3 regions of the Gordonia sp. 135 genome follow, and region 2 is predicted to be linked to each of the others. Evidence: predicted binding sites of a transcription regulator. Region 2 holds the regulator's gene; each other region holds the start of a gene.
The links. Region 2 encodes LexA, which represses DNA repair genes until DNA is damaged. Its sites were predicted from a motif close to CGAACANNTGTTCG; they were not measured.

Region 1 (2,246 bases), 100 kb from region 2:
GCAGATGGTGCGTCGGTAAGATCGTGCCGAACCAGCGACAGTGCAAGCGCCTGCGGCAGCAGTCGGCAGGCTTGAGGATCGTCGGATGCGGGGCCACGGGCCCGGCATGCGTTCCGCGGGTGACCACCCGCTGCGCACCGGCACCGGGAAAGGATGCGACGACATGAGCGGCCATTCCAAATGGGCCACCACCAAGCACAAGAAGGCGGTCATCGACGCCAAGCGCGGGAAGATGTTCGCCAAGCTCATCAAGAACATCGAGGTGGCGGCACGAACCGGCGGTGGTGACCCGGCCGGCAACCCCACCCTCTTCGACGCCATCCAGAAGGCGAAGAAGTCGTCGGTGCCCAACGACAACATCGAACGCGCCCGCAAGCGCGGCGGTGGTGAAGAGGCGGGCGGCGCCGATTGGCAGACCATCATGTACGAGGGCTACGGCCCCAACGGCGTGGCGATCCTGATCGAGTGCCTCACCGACAACCGGAACCGTGCGGCCGGCGAGGTCCGCACGGCGATGACCCGCAACGGCGGCAACATGGCCGACCCGGGTTCGGTGTCGTACCTGTTCACCCGCAAGGGCGTCGTCACCCTCGAGAAGAACGGCCAGTCCGAGGACGACGTCCTGATGGCCGTGCTCGACGCCGGTGCCGAAGAGGTCACCGACCTCGGCGACACCTTCGAGATCGTCAGCGAACCGACCGATCTGATCGCGGTGCGCAGCGCCCTGCAGGAAGCCGGCATCGACTACGACTCCGCCGAGGCCAGCTTCCGCGCATCGGTGGAGGTCGCCGTCGACGCCGACGGTGCGCGCAAGGTCTTCAAGCTGATCGACGCGCTCGAGGACTCCGACGACGTGCAGAACGTCTACAGCAACGTCGACATCAGCGACGAGGTCCTTGCCGAGCTCGAGAACGACTGAGGCTCGCCGCCCTCGCGGGGGCGTGTTGATCATCGGAGTTGTCCGCTCTCCCCGATAGGATCTCGAACAGTTGTTCGTAACATCGTTCGGATGCCTGGGAGGGTACGAGTGCGCGTCATGGGCGTCGATCCGGGTCTCACGCGGTGCGGCATAGCGCTGGTGGAGTCGGGTCGCGGAAGGTCGGTGACCGCACTCGACGTGGACGTGGTGCGCACGCCGAGCGACATGGATCTGGCCGAGCGGCTGCTCGCGATCTATACCTCGGCGTGCCACTGGCTCGACGTCCACCAGCCCGATGTGGTGGCCATCGAGCGTGTGTTCGCGCAGAACCAGGTCTCGACCGCGATGGGCACCGCCCAGGCCGGCGGCGTGATCGCGCTTGCGGCGAGTCAGCGTGACGTGCCCGTCCGGTTCCACACGCCGTCGGAGGTCAAGGCCGCCGTCACCGGCAGCGGTCGGGCGGACAAGGCCCAGGTGACCGCGATGGTGACGCGGATTCTCGGCATGCAGACCAAGCCGAAGCCGGCCGACGCCGCGGACGCTCTCGCGCTCGCGATCTGTCACTGCTGGCGCGGACCCATGATGGAGCGGATGGCAGCCGCGCAGAAACAGGCCGATGCGGCCGCCGCGAAGCATCGCCAGCGGCTCGCCCAGGCACGAGAGGGGAGTCGCGCATGATCGCGTCAGTCCGCGGTCCGGTTCTCGAGATCGCCCTCGATCACGCCGTGATCGACTGTGCGGGAGTCGGTTACCGGGTTCTGGCGACCCCGGTCACGTTGTCCCGTCTTCGCCGCGGCGACGAGGCCACGCTGTTGACCTCGATGATCGTCCGCGAGGACTCGATGACGCTGTACGGGTTCACCGAACCCGACGCCCGCGCGCTGTTCGCGCTGCTGCAGACGGTCACCGGCGTCGGTCCGCGGCTGGCGATGGCGACCCTCGCGGTCCTCGAACCCGACGCCTTGCGTCGTGCGCTGGCCGACTCCGACACCAAGGCACTGACGTCGGTGCCCGGCATCGGCAAGCGGGTCGCCGAAAGACTCTGCGTCGAACTGCGGGACAAGGTGGACCGTCCGACGGCCGACACGGCCACCGGCAGCGTTCCCGCAGTCGGAATCCGCGATCAGGTGGCCGAGGCGCTCGTCGGACTCGGCTTCACCGCTGCCCCCGCAGAGAAGGCGGTCACCGCGGTCCTCGCCGAGAACCCCGACGCCGATGCGTCGACCGTGCTCCGCCGGTCGCTGGCGATGCTGGGCAAGGCTTCGTGATGACCGGCGATCCCGACGACCTCGAGGATCGCGAGGTCAACGCGACACCGGTCCGGTCC
Region 2 (2,246 bases):
AGGTCGTTCAGCTGGATGATCTCGTCGACGACCGCCTCACGCGGCATCTCGGGGGCGACGCGCGATGCGATGGTGCTCAGCGAGTCGCCCGACCGCACGTGTACGACCTCGGTGCCGACCGAAGAAGGTGTGACCGTCGCGGCGTAGTTCTGACCGACGACCGCGATGACCCACACGGCCAGAGCGAGCCCGACGCCGGCGAGAATTGCCGTCGCCGTGCGCCGACGCCGCCGGATGACGGCCGAGGGCGCGGTATGCGCAACACGCGAGACGGGTACGACCGGTGCACGACCCCGCATACCGACCGGCGAGGCGCACCGGGTGGAGGCGACCCGGCGGACCCGGACCGCCGACTCCGGCACCGGACGCCCGTCGACGGGCCGGCGGCCGTCGCCGCGGCGCATCGGGCGCGGACGCTCCAGGACGTCACCACGGACCGAATCGGTGGAGCGGTCGGGGTCGATGAGAGTGGCGGTGCGCATGATGCCCTCCGTGTTTCCGGTCGAACGCTTGTCCGTGCTCCGACTGCGTCGTCGGCGTTCGAACTGTTCGATTGTCGATCATCTGTTCGATGAACTGATGTTCGATTTGTAGCACGGCACTCCGACACTTGTCTCGCAACACGTCGAACAAATGTTTGATGCGGTCGGCATTCTCGGCTAGGGTCGTCGTCAGACAAGCGATCTACCAGCACGTTCGGAATCGAGAGGAACCCGATCATGAGCGATGACGGCGGTAAGCGCACCGGAGCGCGGGGCGCCGACGAGCCCGTCGCCCCGGCAGACATGGCGGCGGCCGAGGCCTCGCTGACGCCGCGGCAGCGCGGAGTTCTCGAGGTGATCCGCAAATCCGTGCGCGAGCGCGGTTACCCGCCGAGCATCCGCGAGATCGGTGACGAGGTGGGTCTCACGTCGACCTCCTCCGTCGCCCACCAACTGCGGACGCTCGAACGCAAGGGCCTCCTCAAGCGCGACGCGAATCGTCCGCGAGCGGTCAACATCGCACCGAGCGAGCCGCCGACGCCCACCTCACCGACCGGTGGTGCGCTACCCGAGCCCACCTTCGTGCCGGTGCTCGGCCGGATCGCCGCAGGCGGCCCGATCCTCGCGGAAGAAGCCGTCGAGGACGTCTTCCCGCTCCCCCGCGAGCTCGTCGGCGAGGGTTCGCTGTTCCTGCTGAAGGTCGTCGGTGAGTCGATGATCGACGCCGCGATCTGCGACGGCGACTGGGTGGTCGTCCGCCAGCAGAACGTGGCCGACAACGGCGACATCGTGGCCGCGATGATCGACGGCGAGGCCACGGTCAAGACCTTCAAACGCCAGAAGGGTCATGTCTGGCTGATGCCGCACAACGAGCTGTTCGACCCGATCCCGGGCGACGAGGCCGTGATCCTCGGCAAGGTCGTCACCGTGATGCGGCGTATCTGACCTCTTCGTTCTCGAGAACCGCGGCGGCAGCCTCGCGCGCCGCAGCCGGATCGGTGGTGGCGAGCGCGGCTGTCGCCGCGTTTTCGCAGGTCGACCGTGAGACGCCGCCGAGGCGGGCACCGACCGCGGCGGCCGCCACCGGAGCACTCGACAGCGAGGTGACACCCAACCCGACGAGCACACAGGCGAGGATCGGGTCCGCCGCGGCCTCGCCGCACACGCCCACCGGTTTCCCCTGATCCCGTCCGGCCCGCGCGACCGTCGCGATGAGGTGCAGGACCGCCGGCTGCCACGGATCGGTCAGCGATGCGAGATCGGCCGACATCCGGTCGGCGGCCATCGTGTACTGCGTGAGGTCGTTGGTGCCGATCGAGACGAAGTCGACCTCGGCCAGGATCGCCGGCGCGAGGATCGCGGCGGCGGGGACCTCGATCATCACCCCGGCGACCAGTCCGCGTTCCCGTACCTGAGCGGCGAAGGCGGCCGCCTCGGCCGGTGAGGCGATCATCGGCGCCATGACCCAGGGGCTCGTCTCGGAACCCTCGGCGGCGCGTGTGATCGCGTCGAGCTGATGGGCACGGATCTCGGGGTGTGCCAAGGCGATCCGGTCGCCGCGCACACCGAGCGCCGGGTTGGCCTCCTCGGGCTGGTGCACGAAGCGCAGCGGCTTGTCCGAGCCGGCGTCGAGCGTACGGATGACGACCTTGCGGCCGCCGAACGCGTCGAGCACCTCGCGATAGATGTCCGCCTGTTCCTCCACCGACGGCTCGTCGGCGCGTTCGAGGAAGGCCAGTTCGGTGCGGAACAGTCCGACGCCCT
Region 3 (2,246 bases), 2.3 Mb from region 2:
CCGATCCCGTACGAGATCGCACCCCGCCGACCCGGTGACATCGCCGCGTCGTATGCCGATCCCACCCGGGCGAACGCCGATCTGAACTGGCACGCCACCAAGACAATCGACGACATGTGCGTCGACACGTGGCGATGGCAGTCCGAGAACCCGACGGGCTACCCCGACGCCTGAACCGTCACCGAGCCGCGTACGAATCGTCGGGATCGATGATCTCGTCGGTGGCCCACCCGATGTAGCGCCGGGCCGACGTCTCGACGACCTCGCGTGCGTCCTTGTCCACGACGACGCCGAATGCGTCGTACAGCCGGTCGAACGGCAGGGCCGTGACCCGGTCGACGATCTGACGAACGAGCCTGGGCGACAACGGGATCATGTTCGGATAGCTGCGCATGAACGTCACCATTCCCGGCTGCATGACACCTTTGACGGTGTCGCCGGTCAGCAGCGCTCCCCGACCGTCGGCGGCGTCCGGTAGGTGCAGCACAGCGCTGCCGGGAAAATGTCCGCCGCACTGGATGAGTCGCACTCCGCCGAGAACCTCGGCTTCGCCGGACCAGAACTCGACCACGGGGTCCGGCCGGGTCAGCCATCGACGATCGAGATCGTTGTAGAAGACCGGGACCCCGCCGAACCGATGACTGAGCGAGACACTCGCGCCGTAGAGGTGCGGGTGGCTGGCGGCGATGGCCTCGACACCGCCGTGCTCTTCCAGCCAGCCGACGAGGGACGGACCGATGAACCCCGGCGGCTCCCAGAGGATATTGCCGTTCAGGGTGGCCACCAGGAATCCTCGTTGCCCGATGCCGACCGCCGGTCGCAGCGACAGCCGGATGAGACCCGGCTCCTCTTCGGCAACATCGAGCGCGTTGTCGGCGTTCTCGTCAAGCCGGGTCCACTGCTGCCCGCTCGTCGGGATCCATTGCCGGTCGTCGTCACAGATCGGGCAGACCTCGGGTAGGTCGGCGTCGGGAGCGAACTCGTTTGCGCAGAAAACGCACATCCACGGCTGCATGGTTCGACGCTAACGCGGGCCCGGTCAACAGGTCAGTGGTTCCGCACAGATTCGGACGGCGAACCGACGAGATGTGGACAATACCAGGCGACACCGACAAAACCCTTGCGACGTATTTCTGGCGACAATCGTTGCAGCACTGGCTAATCGGGTGTACTGTCGAACATATATTCGCACGATGTTTCCGGGGGGGGTGACCGTCTTGACCGAGATCTCTCAGGCTGATGGTCCCACTTCGCGCGCAGAAGAACTTCTGAGTGAACTGCACCGGATCACCACCGAGCTGCAGACTGTTGATCTGACACAGTGTTCGGATGCCGAGCTCGTCGACGTCGCTGCCGAGACCGAACGGGCAATCGCCCGAATGACTTTCGCCGGCGACCGGCAAATCGTCGAGATCGCCGACCGCGACCTGCCCCACAAGACCGGCCACCGCAGCATCACCCAGTTCATGACCCACCGCCTGCGCGTGGCCGACCCCATGCGCCGCACCAGACAACGCCACGCGACCGCCACCCACCTCAGCCCGACCGGTGAACCACTCGAACCCGAACGCCCTGCTCTGGCAGAGGCATTGGCCGACGGCAAGGTCAGCACCTCCCACGTCCGGGCAGTACTCGATGTACTCGACCAGATCCCGCACGCCACCGACCACGACGTCAAAGTCGCCGCCGAACGACAGATGGCCGAGATCGCCGTTGACCACACCCCCGCCGACATCACCGCCCTCGGCTCGCGGCTACTGGCCCACCTCGACCCCGACGGCACACTCACCGACGACACCGACCGCAAACGTCGCCGGAATCTGTACGTGAACCGGCAACGCGCCGACGGCACCGCCAAACTCACCGCCACCCTCACCCCTGAACTCCTTGCCCGGGTCACCATGCTGCTCGCCGTCTGGGCGAAACCCGGCATGAACAACCCCGACGACCCCGACTCCCCGCGGGGGTCGATCGAGGACGCCGACCCCGACGCCGTTGCCGCTGCTGCCGAACGTGATGACCGCACCCCGGCCCAGCTCAACCACGACGCCTTCAACGCCCTCCTGAAAGCGGTGTTGGAGGACGGCATGCTCGGCAAAAGCCACCGCGGGTTGCCGATGCAGATGATCTTCAAAGCCGACCTCAACGATCTACTCCGCGAAGCCGGGTTCGCCACCACCGCCACCGGCACCCTCATCCCGATCGACGATGTCATCCGCATGGCCGCCGACGCCCAACCCTGGCTG

Region 1: the regulator LexA is predicted to act here: its motif matches at 983-996, upstream of ruvC (crossover junction endodeoxyribonuclease RuvC).
Region 3: the regulator LexA is predicted to act here: its motif matches at 1,176-1,189, upstream of GKZ92_RS02585 (DUF222 domain-containing protein).

What each region holds. Positions count from the first base shown of each region.
Region 1 is NZ_CP046257.1:2,803,644-2,805,889, reverse strand. Features, by position in the region: gene pdxT (pyridoxal 5'-phosphate synthase glutaminase subunit PdxT) at 1-19, shown strand, start outside; gene GKZ92_RS12575 (YebC/PmpR family DNA-binding transcriptional regulator) at 164-919, shown strand; gene ruvC (crossover junction endodeoxyribonuclease RuvC) at 1,028-1,597, shown strand; gene ruvA (Holliday junction branch migration protein RuvA) at 1,594-2,187, shown strand; gene ruvB (Holliday junction branch migration DNA helicase RuvB) at 2,187-2,246, shown strand, end outside.
Region 2 is NZ_CP046257.1:2,907,268-2,909,513, forward strand. Features, by position in the region: gene GKZ92_RS13085 (LysM peptidoglycan-binding domain-containing protein) at 1-482, opposite strand, end outside; gene lexA (transcriptional repressor LexA) at 720-1,427, shown strand; gene GKZ92_RS13095 (putative PEP-binding protein) at 1,405-2,246, opposite strand, start outside.
Region 3 is NZ_CP046257.1:569,941-572,186, reverse strand. Features, by position in the region: gene galE (UDP-glucose 4-epimerase GalE) at 1-174, shown strand, start outside; gene GKZ92_RS02590 (hydrolase) at 179-1,015, opposite strand; gene GKZ92_RS02585 (DUF222 domain-containing protein) at 1,194-2,246, shown strand, end outside.